4 regions of the Microvirgula sp. AG722 genome follow, and region 1 is predicted to be linked to each of the others. Evidence: predicted binding sites of a transcription regulator. Region 1 holds the regulator's gene; each other region holds the start of a gene.
What was found. The regulator FNR, encoded in region 1, switches genes on or off when oxygen is low (the NO sensors DNR and NnrR bind a similar motif). The targets are predictions, from matches to a motif close to TTGATNNNNATCAA.
Positions count from the first base shown of each region.

Region 2: the regulator FNR is predicted to act here: its motif matches at 2,680-2,693, upstream of DFO50_RS08750 (cytochrome-c peroxidase).
Region 3: the regulator FNR is predicted to act here: its motif matches at 2,058-2,071, upstream of DFO50_RS17030 (ribonucleoside triphosphate reductase).
Region 4: the regulator FNR is predicted to act here: its motif matches at 2,703-2,716, upstream of DFO50_RS15725 (GbsR/MarR family transcriptional regulator).

Region 1 is NZ_QLTJ01000001.1:298,704-303,652, reverse strand. It holds gene DFO50_RS01370 (RNA methyltransferase) at 108-869, shown strand; gene DFO50_RS01365 (DUF1853 family protein) at 875-1,789, shown strand; gene DFO50_RS01360 (flavodoxin family protein) at 1,786-2,250, shown strand; gene fnr (fumarate/nitrate reduction transcriptional regulator Fnr) at 2,258-3,013, opposite strand; gene hemN (oxygen-independent coproporphyrinogen III oxidase) at 3,117-4,529, shown strand; gene DFO50_RS01345 (RHS repeat-associated core domain-containing protein) at 4,545-4,949, opposite strand, start outside.
Region 2 is NZ_QLTJ01000004.1:226,289-231,237, reverse strand. It holds gene DFO50_RS08760 (GlsB/YeaQ/YmgE family stress response membrane protein) at 45-311, shown strand; gene DFO50_RS08755 (histone deacetylase family protein) at 354-1,397, opposite strand; gene DFO50_RS08750 (cytochrome-c peroxidase) at 1,566-2,573, opposite strand; gene DFO50_RS08745 (FlxA-like family protein) at 2,997-3,368, shown strand; gene DFO50_RS08740 (ribonucleoside-diphosphate reductase subunit alpha) at 3,693-4,949, shown strand, end outside.
Region 3 is NZ_QLTJ01000020.1:45,783-50,731, reverse strand. It holds gene DFO50_RS17060 (DUF596 domain-containing protein) at 1-245, shown strand, start outside; gene DFO50_RS17050 (colicin D domain-containing protein) at 498-818, shown strand; gene DFO50_RS17045 (colicin immunity domain-containing protein) at 815-1,084, shown strand; partial or broken gene DFO50_RS20015 (contact-dependent growth inhibition system immunity protein) at 1,249-1,733, shown strand; gene DFO50_RS17030 (ribonucleoside triphosphate reductase) at 2,149-3,870, shown strand; gene nrdD (anaerobic ribonucleoside-triphosphate reductase) at 3,912-4,088, shown strand; gene DFO50_RS17020 (anaerobic ribonucleoside-triphosphate reductase activating protein) at 4,066-4,791, shown strand; gene DFO50_RS17015 (TatD family hydrolase) at 4,772-4,949, opposite strand, start outside.
Region 4 is NZ_QLTJ01000016.1:13,200-18,148, forward strand. It holds gene cydB (cytochrome d ubiquinol oxidase subunit II) at 1-274, opposite strand, end outside; gene DFO50_RS15715 (cytochrome ubiquinol oxidase subunit I) at 288-1,865, opposite strand; gene cydP (cytochrome oxidase putative small subunit CydP) at 1,884-2,102, opposite strand; gene DFO50_RS15725 (GbsR/MarR family transcriptional regulator) at 2,108-2,653, opposite strand; gene DFO50_RS15730 (sigma-54-dependent Fis family transcriptional regulator) at 2,869-4,320, shown strand; gene DFO50_RS15735 (branched-chain amino acid ABC transporter permease) at 4,317-4,949, opposite strand, start outside.

The DNA.
Region 1 (4,949 bases):
TCTTGCCGCCGCGCGTCTGGATAGTCCGGGTTTAAGGAACGATAAAGACCCGGACAGTTGGATGTTCCGGGCCTTTTGATGGCCGGAATTTTAACGCAGTTTTCTCAATGTCGAAACCCGAAGTCCCTGATTTTTTGCGTAATGTGCGCGTCGTTCTGGCGCGTCCTTCCCATCCCGGCAATATCGGCGCCGCCGCGCGCGCGATGAAGACCATGGGCGTGACCCGCCTGTATCTGGTCGAGCCAAAGCGTTTTCCCGATGCCGAGGCGACCACGCTGGCATCCGGCGCGGCCGATGTGCTGGAGAACGCCGTGGTGACCGGCACGCTCGATGCCGCGCTGGAAGGCGTGTCCATCGCCTGTGCGCTGACCAGCCGCAAGCGCGAGCTGACCACGCCGCTGGCCGCGCCGCGCGACGCCTGTGCCGAGCTGCTGGCGGCGGCCCGCGACGGGGTCGAGGTTGCACTGGTGTTCGGCAACGAAACCTACGGACTGTCGATCGACGAGGTCGCGCGCTGCAACCGGCTGGTCACCATTGCCGGCAACCCGGACTATTTTTCGCTGAACCTCGGCCAGGCGGTACAGGTCATGTGCTATGAGCTGTTCAGCCAGTTGGCATTTCCGCTTGATCATTTGCGGGCCAATGCCGAACTGGCCAGTCATGAAGAGGTCGAAGGGTTCTATGGTCATCTCGACCGGGTGCTCGACGGTATCGGTTTCTATGACCGGCGCAATGGCGAACGGCTGATGCGCCGCTTGCGCACCCTGTATGACCGCGCCAGCCTGGAGCGGCAGGAGATCGATATCCTGCGCGGCATGCTGAAGCAGATCGAACGCCGCTGCGGGCCGGACCCGTACCGACACGACTGAGTCGCGTGAACTGCGCCGCCGATCCCCGCCTGCTGCCGTTGCTGGCCTCGTTGCGCGAACCGGCGGTGCGGGCACTGGCGTCACTGCTGCTCGGGCCGTCGCCGTGGGACAGCGGTGTCGAGTTCGACCGGGCCCTGCTGGCCGGACCGCGGGCTGCCGAACGGCTGCTGGCACTGGACCGCCGCCCTGCCGTATTGCTGGACTGGCTGGCGGCCCGGCGCACCGGGCGCCTTGGCGCCCATGCCGAGGCGCTGCTGGCCTTCTGGCTGGCACAGCGGAGTGCGCAGCTTGAACTGGTGGCGGCCAACCGCGCGGTGCGGGTCGAGGCGCATACCCTTGGTGAGTTCGATTTCCTGCTGCGGCTGGACGGACGGCCGCTCCATGTCGAAATGGCGTGCAAGTTCTATCTGGAAGTCGCGCCGCAGTGCTGGGTCGGGACCGACCTGCGCGATGCGCTGGCGCTGAAACGTGCGCAACTGGTGCGCCAGCTGGCGCTGGCCGGCGATGCGCGTGCGGCGGCGACCCTCCCGCCCGGTTTCGCCGGCTGCCCGGCCTTTACCGTGTTGCGCGGGCAATTGTTCCGGCCGGCCGGCAGCGGCGAACCGGTGCACTGGTGGCGGCATCAGGGGGAGGCCTGGCCGGCACGGGCGGCCGACAGCCGCTATCTGCACCTGCTCCGGCTCGACTGGCTGTCCCCGGCCCGGGCTGGCCGGGCCGACGTGCAGACCGCCGCCGAGCTGCAGGCGCGGCTGGCGGGCAGGAGAGAGGCGCTGATGGTGGCGGAAATGCAGGCCGTCGGCGATGACGACTGGCAGGAAGTGTCGCGCGGCTTCGTGGTGCCGGCGCACTGGCCGGAGCCCGGCCGGCTGGCCACCCTGATGGCGCGCATCGCGGCGCTGGATGGCGGGGAGAAGGAATGATGAAGCAGCTGCTGATCCTGTGGGCCGGTCAGACCGGGCGCAACCTGCAGCTGGCGCGGGCCGCGGCGGCGGCGGCCAGTGAGGCGGGCGAGGGGGAGATCGACGTGCGGCTGCTGCCGGCGCAGCAGGCCGGCATCGACGATCTGCTGGCCTGTCACGGCCTGATTGTCGCCACGCCGGAAAATTTCGGCTACATGGCCGGCACGCTGAAGGATTTTTTCGATCGCACGTTCTACCCGGCCCAGGGGCGGGTGGAAGGATTGCCGTATGCGATCCTGATCTGTGCCGGCAATGACGGCAGCGGGGCGCGAGTCGCGATCGAACGCATTGCGCGCGGCTATCCGCTGACGCCGGCCTGCGAGCCGCTGATCGTGCATGGGGAGCCCGACCAGGCCGCGCTGGAGCGCGCGGCCGAGGTCGGTGCGACGCTGGCGCTCGGCCTGTCGCTGGGACTGTTCTGAACCGGGTTCAGGTGGTGGCAATCGGCATGCTCTGCTGGCAGCCGCCGACCAGGGTCTTCAGGTTCTCCGGCTGAATCAGCTGGATGTGCTTGTGTTCGACAATGATCCAGCCCTGGGCCTGGAATTTCGACAGCGTGCGGCTGACGGTTTCCAGCTTCAGACCGAGGAAGGAACCGATTTCCTCACGGCTCATGCGCAGGATGAAATCGTTGGCGGCGAAGCCGCGGGCGGAGAAGCGCTGGGACAGGTTGAGCAGGAAGGCGGCCAGACGTTCTTCCGCCTTCATGTTGCCGAGCAGCAGCATGACCGACTGGTCACGGACGATTTCACGGCTCATCAACCGGAAGAAATGATGCTGCAGGGTCGGGATGTCACGACCGAGACTGGTCATGCGCGAGAACGGCAGTTCACAGACCTCGGCATCCTCGAGCGCGATTGCATCACAGCCGTGCAGGCTGCTGGAGACGCCATCCAGGCCCAGCAGCTCGCCGGACATCTGGAAACCGGTGACCTGCTCGCGGCCGTCATGGCTGGAAATGCAGGTCTTGAAAAAGCCGGTCCGGATGGCGAACATGGACTTGAACGCCTCGCCGGCGCGGAACAGGTACTCGCCGCGCTTCAGGCGCCGACTCTGCCGGATCACGGCGTCGAGCTGGCTCATCTCCTCGCGATTGAGTCCGATGGGCAGGCACAATTCGCGAAGACTGCAGTTCGAGCAGGAGATCTTCAGCGTGTGGGCAGTAAGCGGATTGTGTTCGGCCATGATGATCCGTTCAGGTTGTTATCATGCCAGGCTTGACGACTATCAAAGGCGCCCCTGCACGATTCAGGCAAAGTGGTTCACTGCCTGAGAGGTTTATCCATTTATGACGACAGCAATTCACGACAACGTGGCTCCCGCCCAGTTCATTTTCGACCGAGAGTTGATCGAACGCCTCGACGGCAGCGGTCCTCGCTACACCTCGTATCCGACGGCAGACCGTTTTACCACCGAATTCAACGGCGTAGATTATCGCCACTGCCTTGAGCAAAGGCAAATCGGCGCCAGCGCCAAGCCAGTATCATTATACGCTCATATACCGTTCTGTAATACAGTCTGCTACTACTGCGCCTGTAACAAGGTCATTACCAAGGACAAGACGCGTGCGGATACCTATCTGGGTTATCTCGAACGCGAGCTGGCGCTGCATGCCGAAGGGCTGGGGCCGCGCCAGGACCTGATCCAGCTGCACTTCGGCGGCGGCACGCCGACCTTCCTGTCCGACGAGCAGATGCAGCGGCTGATGGACGCGATCCGTCGCCATTTCAACCTGTTGCCCACTGGCGAATACTCGATCGAGATCGATCCGCGCAAGGTCAGCGCCGACACGGTGCGGCTGCTGGCGACCCAGGGCTTCAACCGCATGTCGGTCGGGGTGCAGGATTTTGATCTGCAGGTGCAGAAGGCCGTCAACCGGGTACAGAGTGTCGAGGAGACGCTGACGGTCATCGACGCCGCGCGGTCGTCCGGCTTCAAGTCGGTCAGCCTCGATCTGATCTACGGCCTGCCGCACCAGACCGTCGACTCGGTCCGGCGTACGCTGGAGACGGTGCTCAGCATCCGTCCGGACCGGCTGGCGCTGTACAACTACGCCCACCTGCCGACGGTCTTCATGCCGCAGCGGCGCATCAACGAAGCGGATCTGCCGTCGGCCGAGGTCAAGCTCGACATCCTGCAGATGGCGGTGCAGATGCTGACCGATGCCGGTTACGAATTCATCGGCATGGACCACTTCGCCCTGCCGGACGACGATCTGGCCGTGGCCCTGCGCCAGGGACGGCTGCAACGGAACTTCCAGGGCTACTCGACCCATGCCGACCATGATCTGGTGTCCATCGGGACCTCGGCCATCGGCAAGGTCGGCGCCAGCTATCACCAGAACGCAAAAGACCTCGAACAGTATTATGCGATGCTGGACGAAGGTCGGCTGCCGATCGTCCGCGGTCTGCTGCTGAGTGCCGACGACCTGCTGCGCCGGGCAATCATTCAGGCGCTGATGTGCCGCTTCTCGCTGTCGATGGAAGCGATGGGCGAGGGTTTCGGCATCGACTTCAAGCAGTATTTCGCGCCGGAAATGGCCCGGCTGGCCGAATACGAGGCTGACGGACTGGTCGAGCTGGATGACGAGTGGATCGCCGTGACGCCGCAGGGGCGTTTCCTGATCCGCACCATTGCCATGGTGTTCGACCGCTATCTGCGCGAGAAACAGACCCACGCCCGCTACTCGAAGACGATCTGAGCCGCTGACGCCGTATCAATGGTGTGCGTACAGCTGCCTCAGGTAAATCGCTGTGCTCTGCTGTTCGAACCGGACCGTATTGACCAGGCTGGTGCGCGCAGAGGTCCACATGCCCTGAGCCTGGAAGACCCGGACGTCCTCGTACGGCAGCTTGTGCAGCGTGAACGACTTCCAGAGGTACTCGGGTGAAACGGTTCCCTTGCCGGCCACGACAGTCTTGCCCAGCCGGTTTGCGACAACCTGGGCGACGGATGACATGCTGTTGCCCTGGCCTGCGTGACACGACCCCAGCAACACGGTGTCCGTGTCGGCGTCGAGCAGCGGGCGGATACGTCTGGCCAGTTGGGGGGCGCGCAACAGCTTGTTTGCGGCGATCGTCACATGGGGTGAGCCATGGATGCCGACTGTCTGTACGCCCGG
Region 2 (4,949 bases), on a different contig from region 1:
CTGGTCTAGGCTGACGAAACAGAACTCACATCAAGGGAAACACCATGGGCTGGATTATCACGATACTGGCAGGCGCACTGATCGGCTGGCTGGCCAGCAAGGTGATGGGCACCGATGCCCAGCAGGGTGCGATCGCCAACATTCTGGTCGGCATTATCGGCTCGGCGCTCGGCAAGTGGATCTTCGGCGATCTGCTCGGCATCGGCTCGGCCTATGCCGCAGGCGGGTTCTCCATTGCCGGGCTGGTCTTCGGCATCCTGGGGGCTGTGGTGCTGATCTTCCTGCTGAAGATGGTCGGCATATTCAAGTAAATGCCGGCGGCCGGGCTCCTGTCCCGGCCGCCGCCGTTTCACTCAGTGACCGTCGAAGCCGTTCAGCACGCTGACCGCATTCTCGCCGATCGGTCCGACCGCATAGCCGCCCTCCAGGCAGAACAGCGTCTGCAGGCCCAGCCGGGCCAGCCGGGCGCCGACGGCATGAAAATCGGCCGTTTTCAGCTTGAAGGTCGAGATCGGATCTCCCTCATAGGTATCCAGCCCCAGCGACACCACCAGCGCATCGGGCCGGAAAGCCGCAATCGCCGTGCACGCCTGTTCCAGCGCCGCCATCCAGGTCGGAACGTCGCTGCCGGCCGGCAGCGGCAGGTTCAGGTTGCACCCTTCCCCCTCCCCGGCGCCGCGCTCGTCGGCAAACCCCAGATAGAACGGAAACTCGGTGCGCGGGTCACCGTGGATGGACACGAACAGCACATCGGCACGGTCATAGAAAATCTGCTGCGTGCCATTGCCGTGGTGGTAGTCGACGTCCAGGATCGCCACCCGGCCCAGCCCGCTGTCGCGCAGATGCTGGGCAGCGATCGCGGCATTGTTGAAGAAGCAGTAGCCGCCAAAGACGTCGGCCGCGGCATGGTGCCCCGGCGGACGGCACAGCGCGAACGCGGCCCGCTCGCCGGCCAGCAGGCGATCGGCACCGGTCAGGGCGGTCTGCGCCGACCAGTAGGCGGCAGGCCAGGTGCCGGCGGTCACCGGCGTGCCGGCGTCCATGGAGAAATAGCCCAGCTGGCCGTCGATGTCCTGCGGCTCGATCTGGCGGAAGCAGCGCGTCGGCCAGATCAGCGGCAGCGCATCATAGGTGCGGCCGGTTTTCGAGCGCCGGCTTGGCGCGGTCCAGCGCGACCAGAACGTCTCCAGAAAACGCACGTAGTTGTCGCGATGCACCGCCAGGATCGGCGCCTTGCCATGGTCGGTCGGCGCAATGCGCTCGAATCCGGCCCGGTCGACTTCGGCCAGCACCATGTCAGCGCGCGAAGGGTTCTCGAAGCACGGTTTCAGCGTGCCATCCACCAGTTCGGCATTGCCATGCTGAAGGCGATGTTGCTCGGTGTACACAGTCAGCATCGGAAAAAACACTCCCATAGAGAAACGGCCACCCGGCGACGCGTCGGCGGCATGCATTCACCCTACGCCACCCGCAGGCAAAATGTGCTGCCCTGGATCAGGAAGCCGGCCCGACGCAAAAAACCCCGCTCGCGAGCGGGGCCTGTTGCCGGCTGGCCGGTCGACGGGTCAGTCGAACGGATGCGGGCGCGGGGTGTTGTCAGCCGACGGCGGCAGGATCGGCATGTCGATCTTCGGCTGGTCGCCGGTCAGCGTCTTCAGGAAAGCCACGATATTGGCGTTCTCGCTCCTGGTGAACTGCTTGCCGAGCTGCAGCTTGCCCATCGTGTCCACCGCTTCGGACAGCGTGGCCGCCGCGCCGTCGTGGAAGTACGGGTAGGTCAGTTCGACGTTGCGCAGGGTCGGCACCTTGAAGTTGAAGCGGTCGGCATCCTTGCCGGTCACCGCGGCACGGCCGATCGCCGGGTTGTCGGTCTTGTACGGCGTGACCAGCCCCATTTTCTGGAACGAGGCGCCACCGACGGCCGGACCATTGTGGCAGGCCACGCAGCCGCTGTTCTTGAACAGCTGGTAACCGGCCAGTTCCTGGGCGGTCAGCACCTTCTTGTCGCCCTTGAGCCACTTGTCGAAGCGCGAGTTCGGCGTGACCAGCGTTTCCTCGAACACGGCGATCGCGTCGGTGATGCGGTTGATGTCGATCTTGTCCGAACCGTACACCCTGGCGAATTCCTGGCGGTACTGCGGGATGGACTGCAGCACGTCGACCGCCAGCGTATGCGTCGACGCCATTTCGCCCGGGTTGGCGATCGGGCCGCCGGCCTGTTCCTGCAGGTTCTTCGCCCGGCCGTCCCAGAACTGCGCCAGGTTCAGGCTGGAGTTCAGCACCGTCGGCGAGTTGATCGGGCCTTTCTGCCAGTTGTGGCCGATCGAGGTCTTCAGGTTGTCCGAACCGCCCATGCTCAGGTTGTGGCAGGAGTTACAGGAGATGAAGCCGGAACGCGACAGCCGCGGATCAAACCACAGCTTCTTGCCCAGTTCGGCCTTGGCCGGCTGCGTCAGCTTGTACGGGGCGATCGGCTGAATCGGCTCGTCCCCTGCTGCGCTGTCTGCCCATACCCAGCCGGCAGTCAGCATCACGCTGGCAATCGCGCCAATCTGAAATAGTTTTTTACTCATTTACGGCCTCCTTGATTCACGACGTCGTACCCAATATCTATTGGCCTGTTGCGCCAATGACCAGTCCATCCGCATAAAATGCTATTGGCTTTCAATATGCACAGTATTGACCGAAGTCAACAAGCTCAGGCTATCGACCGGATCAGGCAAACAGTAAAATCAACACGTTGATTACAAAAGGATTTTTTGTTATAAATTTTTTAAATCACTTCGATTAACATTGGCTATCGCCGAATGAAAAAACCGAAACAGCCAATGTTTTACGGCAAATAAACGGCGTTATGCCTGACAGATAAAAAAAAGAATAAATTTGTCCTGACACGCCATTTTTAATTCAATTCTTCATTCTGCAAAACAGAAAAAATTAAATACCTGGCGCATCCGGTCGATAACAGGCACAACGAATCACAGGACGCACCGGACATGACCTCGATCTCCGTCAACCTCAGCAGCTCGGCCTCGTCGACCAGAATGTCGACCGGCGCCACCGACAGCCTCGGCAAGAAGATCGCCGACCTGAAGCAGCAGGTTCAGGATCTGTACAAGCAGGCGCAGGAACTGAAGGACGCGAAGCTGTCGCCGGCAGAGAAAGAGAAGCAGCAGCGCATCATCGAGGCGTCGATCCAGATGCTGCAGGCCGAAATCGCCCGGCTGGAGAAGGAACGTGCCAGCCAGGGCAAGCAGGGCGGCACCGAACCGTCCAGGGACCCCAAGCCCGGCACGGAGGTCAAGACACCGACCGCCAGCGTCGCCAGCCCCTCGAACACCGGCACCCAGGTCGACGACTTCGCCTGAGGAGTGTTGCGGAACAGCAGTCCAGGCGGCGGATCACGTGATCCGCCGCTTTTCGTTTCTGCCCTGCCGTCCGTCACCCGTTGCATCCGCCCCACACCCCGTACAAAAAACACCCCCTCCCGCAAGTGCTTGAACGCAGGCGAAAAACGCGCTGCGGATATCGTCGTCGGCTGGAAAACCGTTATGTCCATGCCTTGTCATGAACAGACAATGACTACTACAATTTGTGCAACAACTATGAAAACAGCAGCACATATTGTGTAAAAACCCGCCTGGCACGGGTTTTCAGCCGACACAAGCGTCCCAGCAAAGGAGCTCCCAACGATGTCTGTCGCATCCACCGCCTCATACCAGTGCATCCGTCGCAACGGCGACGTGGTGCCGTTTGCCCCTGACAAGATTTCCGTCGCCCTGAGCAAGGCTTTCCTGGCCGTGCTCGGCAGCGAAGCCGGCGGCTCCAGCCGCCTGCGCGATGAAGTGGAACACCTGACCGCCACCGTGGTGGCAGCCCTGATCCGCCGCCGCCCGGAAGGCGGCCCGATCCATATCGAAGACATCCAGGACCAGGTCGAACTGGCCCTGATGCGCGCCGGCGAGCAGGAAGTGGCCCGCGCCTACGTGCTGTACCGCGAACGCCGCGCCGCCGAGCGCCGCGCTGCCCGCGAGGCACTGGGCCTGGCCGCCGCCCCCACCCTGCACGTCACCCGTGCCGACGGCAGCCGCGCGCCGCTGGATCTGGACCGGATGGCCACGCTGGTGCATACCGCCTGCATCGGTCTGGAAGCCGATACCGACCCGGCCGCCATCCTTGGCGACACGCTGAAGAACCTGTACGACGGCGTCAGCGAAGCCGAAGTCGGCCGCGCCGTGGTCATGTGCGCCCGGCAGATGATCGAGCGCGACCCGGCCTACGACAAGGTCACCGCCCGCCTGCTGCTGGATTCGATCCGCGGCGAAGTGCTCGGTCGCCATGTGGCGCAGACCGACATGGCCGCGCTGTACGCCGACGCCTTCCCCGGCGCCATCCAGCGCGGCATCCAGGCCGAGCTGCTCGACCCGCGTCTGGGCGAATTCGACCTTGCCCGCCTGGGCCAGGCGCTGAACGCCGACGCCGACCTGCAATTCGGCTATCTCGGCCTGCAGACCCTGTACGACCGCTACTTTCTGCATATCGAAGGCCGCCGCATCGAACTGCCGCAGACCTTCTTCATGCGCGTGGCGATGGGCCTGGCGCTGAACGAAGCCGAACGCAACGACCGCGCGATCGAGTTCTACCGCGTGCTGTCCAGCTTCGACTTCATGAGCTCGACGCCGACACTGTTCAACGCCGGCACCCTGCACAGCCAGCTGTCCAGCTGCTACCTGACCACGCTGGGCGATGATCTGACCGAGATTTTCGACGGCATCAAGGAAAACGCGCTGCTGTCCAAGTACGCCGGCGGCCTCGGCAATGACTGGACCCCGGTGCGTTCGCTCGGCAGCCATATCAAGGGCACCAACGGCAAGAGCCAGGGCGTGGTCCCGTTCCTGAAGGTGGCCAACGACACTGCCGTCGCGGTCAACCAGGGCGGCAAGCGCAAG
Region 3 (4,949 bases), on a different contig from region 1:
GCTCTTATTCTGATAGGCAAAATAAATTTTTGTGGATTTTGAAAAGAATGCTTGACGCCAGAATAATTTCTTTGGCTAAGAATGGATCTATCTTAGATAAGCCTGCAGATGCAATCATTAATGATTTTAAAAAATCTTTTCCAGAACAAGATGAAGATGTAAATAATGGCATGTGGTTTTTTCTAGATAGTTGCCCAACCGGCATTGGCTGGAACATGCCAGATGGTTCGATAGATTGGGCTTAATTGAGCATCTTTCGAGCAAAAACCAGCATTTAATTAATGGAAGAATGCGCTGGCGTTACGGTCTCTCTTGTCGGGATACGACAAGACCGAGCGGGAGTTCGGGCTGGGGCCAAGGGGGCTGAGCAGCTTGTCGAGCTGGGCAAGGGGCTTGAGGGGATTCCGCTGACGCCTGCAGGATGGGTGCAGTACCTTATTGAAAACCTCGGCGGCGCTGTCAGGGCCTATGACCCGAATAGCTATTCCAAATAACCTATTTCAGGTGAATCAACAAGCATTTCTCAGCAGCAGCTAGACAGAAAATTCAAACATGCTGCTGATTTTGGTGTGGTAACTACAAAGAAAAATCCTAGCACACTTGGTCAATTTGGAGCAGCTATCGAATCTCATTTAAATTCTAAACACACGGAGCCTCATGGGATTTATGGATTTTTAAAATACTCAAAGGTATTTTTTAATCCAAAAACAAATAATGTTGTAGTGCTGGACAGTACAGGTAAATTTGTTACAGGATTCAAATTGGATCCTAATGCGCCACAATTTGAAAATTATATGAAAAATGGAATTCTACGATGAGTGCTACCCTTTTAGATTTAGCTAAGTCTTTTGTTGATGGGGAAATATCTGCCTCTGACTTCTCTGATATATATATTAATTTATGGAGGATTGAGAGAGATAGTGGAATCATTCTGAATGATGAACCTCACCTAAGTGAGTGCTTATCTAGCATATTTTGCGCTGCTGATATGTACTGCGCAGATGATGAAACCCGTGAGGTATACGAATTTAACGATGGCCAACTAAAAAATGAAATTTTGTCAATCATTGACAGATGCTTGTGACTCTTTGTCCCCTTCCTGACCTGATCTTCATCCGGATTATTATCCCACGGTAGACTGGAATTTCTAACCTGTCGCGAGCACTTATCCACAGGAGCGATTTCATAAAGCAGTTGAGTATGGGGAATCGCAAAGTGTAAAAATTGTCTTTACAATGGTGAGGTAATATGGAAAAGAAAAAATGGGCCAATGCACTTTGGAACGGTGATTTTTTTTGTATTGAGACATATTCGGGGCTGGGCTTGCTAGGAAGAGATTATGCAGGCGCGCAATGTTTGCTTTCGGCAGAGGCTACTGATAAAGAATTGGGCATTGCGCTACTTGTGGCACTTTCAAAAAGCCGTGAATTGACGCTAGAGGAATATGGAATTTTTTTGATTATAAAAAACGGAAAATTGAACACGAAAAGTGGGTAATGTTGTTAAAAGAAAAATATAAATATAAAACGAAAAAAACCTTATTCAGAATTATGCGAACTTGTGTGGTTGAGAATGATGAAATGACCATAAAAATAAATCCTACATGGCATGCACAGCTAGAGGCGTGGAGCGGAACCGGAATAAAAGAAAGCGACAAAGTCATTATCCCGTCAAACAGCTCTGAGGCAGAAATTGGCGCTGCACTCCGGCTGGCATTCAGTCGCTGTAGATAAGGGGGACAGCCATAAGCTACATGCCCTCTGTGAAAAAGGACTTCGCACGTGCTTCCCTGAACGACTGCTCAAGCCCCGGCAGGCTGGTCGCGACGTGTGCCTGTCGGTGGATGAGCCAATCTGGATTGGCCGGGTCCGGCCCGATTGCCATCGGCCAGTGCGCCGGGACTGCCACCGGCCTGGCACTACCAGCAGGCCAGTAACCTGAGTCAGTCGCTACCGATGGTGGTGGTCGCAGCAGGTCCGGAAGTACTGGCCGGCATGCCCGGTAATCGCCCGCCGTACCACCGTCGCAGGGATGAGTCAGCCTCCTTTGCGCGGCTTTTGACCCCGATCAAGCCTTTCTGTCTTACCCGTGTCATGGACAAAAAATCAACATATAGTGCAAACCTGACTTAAAACACTAGATGTTGTGATGACTGACACGACGCTTATCAATCCGTTGAGTACGCTCGACGAATACCTCAGCCGCGCCGACTGGCGCGTCTCCGCCAACGCGAACCAGGGCTACAGCCTCGGCGGCATGATCCTGAACGCGGCCGGCAAGCTGACTGCCAACTACTGGCTGGATGGCATCTACACGGCGGAGATTGCCCGGGCGCACCGCGACGCGGACTTCCACCTGCACGATCTTGACGTGCTGGCCGGCTATTGCGCCGGGTGGTCGTTGCGCCAGTTGCTGCATGAAGGGTTCAACGGCGTACCGGGACGGATCGAGGCAGGGGCGCCGAAGCACCTGTCGTCGGCGCTCGGTCAGATGGTGAACTTCCTTGGCACGCTGCAGAACGAATGGGCCGGTGCGCAGGCGTTCTCCAGTGTCGACACCTATCTGGCGCCGTTCGTTCGCCGCGACGGGCTCGACGACCGTGCCATCGAGCAGGCGATGCAGGAGTTCGTCTACAACCTCAATGTGCCGTCGCGCTGGGGCACGCAGACGCCGTTTACCAACCTGACCTTCGACTGGACCTGCCCAGTGGACCTGCGCGAGCAGATTCCGGTCATCGCCGGCGAGGAAATGCCTTTCAGCTATGGCGACTGTCAGCCGGAAATGGACCGCATCAATCGCGTGTTCCTCGATGTGATGTCGCAGGGTGACGTGCATGGCCGCGCGTTCACTTTTCCGATTCCGACCTACAACATCACTCCGGACTTCGACTGGGATAGCGACAACGCCGACCGCTTGTTCGCGATGACCGCCAAGTATGGCCTGCCGTACTTCCAGAACTTCCTGAACTCGGATCTGGAACCGCAGATGGTGCGTTCGATGTGCTGCCGGCTGCAGCTCGACCTGCGCGAACTGCTGAAGCGCGGCAATGGTCTGTTCGGCAGCGCCGAGCAGACCGGTTCGCTCGGCGTGGTGACGCTGAACTGCGCCCGGCTCGGTTATCGCTTCGCCGGTGATCGCGATGCCCTGTTCGCTGCCACCGACCGGCTGCTGGAACTGGCGCGCGACAGCCTGGAGATCAAGCGCGAGAAAGTTCAGGGCTGGATGGATGCCGGGCTGTACCCGTATTCGCGTCGCTACCTCGGCACGCTGCGCAATCACTTCTCGACGGTGGGGGTGAACGGCATCAACGAGATGGTGCGCAACTTCAGCGGCGGCGCCTGGGATATCGCCAGCGAGGACGGACTGCAGCTGGCAGTGGATCTGCTCGACCATATTCGTGCTGCCATGGTCCGCTTCCAGGAAGAAACCGGCCATCTGTACAACCTCGAAGCCACGCCGGCGGAAGGCACGACCTACCGCTTTGCCCGCGAGGACCGCAAGCGCTTCCCGGACATCCTGCAGGCCGGCACGGCCGACAAGCCGTACTACACCAATTCCAGCCAGTTGCCGGCCGGTTATACCGACGATCCGTTCGCGGCACTGGCGCATCAGGAGCCGCTGCAGCGCCGCTATACCGGCGGCACGGTCCTGCACCTGTACATGACCGAGGCGATCAGCTCGGCTGATGCATGCAAGCGGCTGGTGCGGCGTTCGCTGGAGCGCTTCCGCCTGCCGTACCTGACGGTCACGCCGACCTTCTCGGTCTGCCCGGTGCACGGCTACCTCAGCGGCCATCACGAATACTGCCCCAAGTGCGACGCCGAGAAGCTGGCCAGCCGCGCGGCGGGCCAATGCGGGTGTGCGGCCTGAACGCCGCCATTCCGTCCACTTCCATCCGAGGAGAGAAATCCATGACTCAGCACGACCAACAATCGACCCGTTCCACGCTGGCGCCGGAAGAGCGCACCCGCTGCGAAGTGTGGACCCGGGTAATGGGCTATTTCCGCCCGGTGTCGGCGTTCAATGTCGGCAAGCAGGGCGAGTTCGAAGAACGTGTCCACTTCGATGAATCCCGTACCCGTCATTGAGCGGCAGGCGACAGCGGTGACCGGCGGCCTGCCGGTCGCCGGTGTCGAACCGTTTTCCACTTGCGACTGGCCCGGGCGGCTGGTCGCGACCGTATTCGTCGCCGGTTGCCCGTGGCGCTGCGGCTATTGCCACAATGCCGGCATCCAGTCGCGCGATGCCGGTACGCTGGACTGGGACACGGTGCGCCGGCGGCTGGCGCCACGCGCCGGTTTTCTTGATGGTGTGGTGTTCTCCGGTGGCGAACCGACGCTGGCGCCGCAGCTGCCGGACTGGATGGACGAGATGCGGGCGCTGGGTTTCGGCATTGGCCTGCATACGGCCGGCATTTATCCGGACCGGCTGGCGCAGGTGGCGAAACGGGCCGACTGGATCGGTCTGGACGTCAAGGCGGCGCCGGGTGGCATCGACGCCGTGACCCGGGTGCCAGGCAGTGAAGCGCGGGTGTGGCGTGCGCTGGACATTGTCCAGGCCAGCGGCACCCCGTTCGAGTGCCGGACCACGCTCGACCCGGGCTGCATGAATGCCGAAGATCTGTACCGGCTGGCCGACACGCTGGCGGCACGCGGCATCCGGCAAGTAGCCCTGCAACTGGGCCGGCAGGCCGACGGACTGCCGCTGTCCGATCCTGCGCGCTGGCCCGGTGCCGCAGTGCTCGACTACTGGCGCGAGCGCTTTGTGTCTTTCAGTTGGCGCGAGGCATGAGCGGCAGGCCGAGTGCTGCCCGCGCATTGGCGCTGGTGGCCTCGGCCACCTGTTCGCTGTCGAGCTGGCGCAGGCTGGCGAGTTCGCTGGCGTAGCGGGCGACATCGGCTGGTTCGCTGCGGGCGGCCCAGGCTGGCGGGATGTCCGGTGCATCGGTT
Region 4 (4,949 bases), on a different contig from region 1:
GCATCAGCGCGACATACAGCACCGAGAACGCCGCCGCGTACACCAGCGGCCAGGCGGCGAACAGCGCACCGCCAAAGGTGATCAGCCAGGTCTGGTTGCCCTCCCAGGTCGGACCGACACTGTTGATGACCAGGCGGCGCTCGTCGTCGTTGCGGCCGATGAACGGCAGCAGCACGGCGACGCCGATGTCGAAGCCGCCGGTGACGGCAAAGCCGATCAGCAGCACGGCCATCAGGCCCCACCAGATGAGTTTCAGCGTTTCATAGTCGAACATGGTCCGGTTCCCCTCAGGACTGTTGCGGCACGGTGACGTCCGGCGTTTCGCCGTGATAGCGGCCGGTATGCAGGCTGGCCGGTCCCAGCCGGATGTACTTCAGCATCAGGTACATCTCGATCACGAACAGCAGGCTGTAGATGCCCACCAGCCCGATCAGGCTGAAGTGAAGCTGGCCCGGGTCCAGTTGCGATGCCGACAGATGGGTCGGCAGCACGCCGGAAATGGTCCATGGCTGACGTCCGTACTCGGCCACGATCCAGCCCAGCTCGATCGCCACCCACGGCAGCGGGATCGCCAGCACGCACAGCTTCAGGAACCAGCGCTGCGGGGCGAGGCGGCGGCGCACCAGCAGCCAGCAGGCGGTGGCGAAGATGGCAAGGAACAGCATGCCGAGCCCGACCATGATGCGGAAGCTCCAGAACAGCGGCGCGACGTTCGGAATGGTGTCGCTGGCGGCGGCACGGATCTGCGCCGGGGTCGCGTCGACCACGTTCGGCGTGTATTTCTTCAGCAGCAGGCCGAAACCGAGGTCGGCCTTGTGCTGCTCGAAGCGCTCGCGCACTGCCGGCGTGGTGTCGCCGGCCTTCAGCGCGGTCAGTGCCTCGTAGGCGATCATGCCGCTGCGAATGCGCACTTCGTGTTCGCGCTTCAGGTCCTTGATGCCGGTCACCCGGGTGTCGGTCGAGCGCGTGGCGATCAGCCCGAGCAGGTAAGGAATTTTCACCGCGTAATCGGTGCGTTCCTCGGCCTGGTTCGGCCAGCCGATGGCGGTAAAGGCCGCCGGTGCCGGTTCGGTGTTCCACTCGGCCTCGATCGCTGCCAGCTTGACCTTCTGCACCTCGCCGGTGGTGTAGCCGGACTCGTCACCGAGCACGATCACCGACAGGATGGACGCCAGCCCGAAGCCTGCCGCCACCGCGAACGAGCGCAGTGCGAAGCCGGTGTCGCGCGCCTTCAGCAGGTACAGACTGGACACGCCGAGCACGAACATCGCCGCCGCCACATAGCCGGCCGCCACGGTGTGCACGAACTTGACCTGGGCCACCGGGTTGAAGAACACCTCGCCCAGGCTGACCAGCTCCATGCGCATGGTGTGATAGTTGAACTCGGCCCCGACCGGATTCTGCATCCACGCATTGGCGATCAGGATCCACAGTGCCGACAGGTTGGAGCCGAAGGCGACCAGGAAGGTCACCAGCAGGTGCTTGTTCTTCGACAGCCGGTCCCAGCCGAAGAAGAACAGGCCGACAAAGGTCGATTCGAGGAAGAAGGCCATCATCCCCTCGACCGCCAGCGGTACGCCGAAGATGTCGCCCACATAGTGCGAGTAGTACGCCCAGTTGGTGCCGAACTGGAATTCCAGCGTGATGCCGGTCGTCACCCCCATGGCGAAGTTGATGCCGAACAGCTTGCCCCAGAAGCGGGTCATGTCCTTGTAGACCTGCTGGCCGGTCATCACGTACACCGACTCACAGATCACCAGGATCCAGCTCAGCCCCAGCGTCAGCGGTACGAACAAAAAATGAAACAGGGCAGTCAGCGCGAACTGCAGGCGTGACAGCTCCACTACCTCGGACACGGGCAGCATGGTTCTCTCCGTTTGCGGTCAATTCTTGTGGACAGGCGGGGCATCGCGACCGGGGGTGCCAAGCAGTTGCTGCTCGATCGCGGACTCGGGGACGGTCATGTGCCGGGCCAGCGGTTCGGAGAACCACAGCACTTTCGCGCCCCACAACAACAACAGCTTCACCGTCAGCACCACCGAGATTTCAAGCCACAGCGGCATGCCGCGCCGGGTCCGGCGCTGCAGGATGGACGGTGTCATGGTCTTTACTCCCGGCTTCCCGGACGCAGCCGGTCAGCGAATTCCAGCACCTTGTGCACCTTGCTGCCGAGCCGCATCAGGCTGGCCAGCGTGTCCGGTGACAAGCGCTGCACGTCGTCGAACCAGCCGGTCGCCAGTTCGATCAGTTCATGCATGTCGCGCATCCGCTCCTGGGCATGGCGCTCCTGCTCGTCACAGGGATCGGCCATCAGCGTATCGCGCAGCAGCGACAGGGTCGGGTCGATCTCGCGCCGGCGCTTTTCCTCGATCAGCGTGCGGAAGATCTCCCAGGTGTCGTCCGGGGTGGTGAAGTAGTCGCGCCGGTCGCCGGGATGGTGCGCCATGCGAACCAGTCGCCAGGACTGCAGTTCTTTCAGCCCCATGCTGACATTGGAGCGCGACATGCCAAGCTCGTTCACGATGTCGTCGGCATTCAGCGGCTTTTCGGACAGGAACAGCAACGCATACATCTGCCCCACGGTGCGGTTCACGCCCCAGCGGCTGCCCATCTCGCCGAAGTGCAGCACGAAGCGTTCGATCAATGGCGTCATGTCACGCGTTCCTGTTCTTTCAGAAATTTGTGAAATCATCGCCACTTTTTTGACGCAGGTCAATCTTAAGGTCAAGCAAATTTACTTGTCAGTCCCCCGGCGCACGCACTTCCCGCTCCGGTTCCTCACGCGGTGATGCTACATTGGACACATCCCGCCATGACAACAAACCGGCGCGGCCAAAGGTCGCAGCACGGATAAACGAGGAGACACGGGTGGAAGAAACGGAACTGAACCCTCCCGGACCGGCGCCGTTGTGCCAGTCCCTGCAGCACGGTCTGCTGGAGCTGTTCGAGCAGCAGTTCGTCGGCGCCCTGCTGGTCGACCGCGAGGCGCGCGTGCAATGGATCACGGCGCGCTACGCAGCCCTGCTCGGGCTCGACGATCCGGCCGGGGCGCTGAACCGGCCGGTGGAAGACATCCTGCCGCACAGCCGCATGCGCGAGGTGGTGCAGAGCGGCGAACCGATCGTGCTCGACTTCATGAACTACAAGCAGCACCACTTCGTGGTCAGCCGCTTTCCGCTGCAGGACGGCGACGGCCAGGTGGTCGGCGCATTCGGCATCCTGCTGTCCGAACGCTGGCAGCCGCTGAAACCGCTGGTCGACAAGCTTTCACAGCTGCAGGAAACCCTGGACCGGGTCCGCCGTGACAACGCCGGCAGCCGCCGCGCGCGCTACGGCTTCGACGACATCATCGGCGCCGGCGCCGCCTGCCGCGACATGCAGCGCCTGGGCCAGCGTGCGGCCGCGCTCGATACCACCGTGCTGCTGCTCGGCGAGACCGGCACCGGCAAGGAGTTGCTGGCCAATGCCATCCATGCCGCGTCGCCGCGCCGGCAGAAGCCCTTTGTCGGCCTGAACGTCGCCGCGGTGCCGGAAACGCTGCTGGAAGCGGAATTCTTCGGCGCCGTCGCCGGTGCCTATACCGGTGCCGAGCGCAAGGGCCGCGACGGCAAGTTCAAACTCGCGGACGGCGGCACGCTGTTTCTCGACGAAATTGGCGACATGTCGCTGCCGATGCAGGCCAAATTGCTGCGCGTACTGCAGGAGCAGGAAATCGAACCGCTCGGCTCGAACCGCCTGCTGCATATCGATGTGCGGGTCATTGCCGCAACCAGTCGCGACCTGCGCGCGCTGGTCGATGCCGGCCTGTTCCGCGCCGACCTGTTCTACCGCCTGAATGTGCTGCCGATCCGGCTGCCGCCGCTGCGCGAGCGGTCGGAAGACCTGCCGGCGCTGGTCGATTCACTGCTGGCGCAGATTGCCGACCGCACCGGCCTGCCGCAGCGCAAGCCGGGTGCCGCCGCACTGGCACTGCTTGCCGCCTATCCGTGGCCGGGCAATATCCGCGAACTGCGCAATGTGCTGGAACAGGCGGTAATGCTGTCCGATGGCGTGGCGCTGGACGCCCCGGTCCTGCAGCGCATCCTGCCGGTGGCCGCGACAGTCGACCCGCCGCCGCTGGCCGGCGGTGGCACCCTGGCACAGCGGCTGGCGGAAACCGAACGGCGCGTGATCAGCGAGACGCTGGCGCTGGCCGGCGGCAACAAGACCGAGGCCGCGCGGGCGCTCGGCATCTCGCGGGCAACGCTGTACGAAAAACTGGCCGATCCGCGCCTGTTTCCGGCGCAGACCGGCCCGTCGCTGGCCGGGCTGGTGCGCTAGAAGTCTTTCTTCAGCAGCCGCCCGGCTTCGCCGATGAAGCCGCGGCGGAACGCCAGCACGCAGATGACGAAAATCGCGCCGATGATCACCGTCACCCACGAGCCGAGCGACGCCAGTTCGTTGTGCAGCGCCCGCACGGTGAACGCGCCGACCACCGGACCGAGAATGGTACCCATGCCGCCGAGCAGGGTCATCAGCACCACTTCGCCGGACATGTGCCAGCTGACATCGGTCAGCGACGCCAGCCGGAACACGATGGCCTTGGTCGCCCCGGCGGTGCCGGCCAGCGAGGCCGACAGCACGAACACCAGCAGCTTGTAGCGCTCCACCCGGTAGCCGAGCGACAGTGCCCGCGCCTCGTTTTCGCGGATCGCCTTCAGCGTCTGGCCGAACGGCGAGTACACCGTGCGGTAGATCAGCCACATGCCGGCCAGGAATACCGCATAGACGAACAGGTACAGCGTCAGCGGCACGTCCTGCCCCCCGACCGACACCGTATGCGCCAGGTCGAACAGGCCGAACACCCTGCCCTGCGGAATCCCCTGCAGACCGTCCTCGCCGCCGGTCTGCGGCGCCTGCACGCAGAGGAAGAACACGATCTGCGCCAGCGCCAGCGTCACCATGGCGAA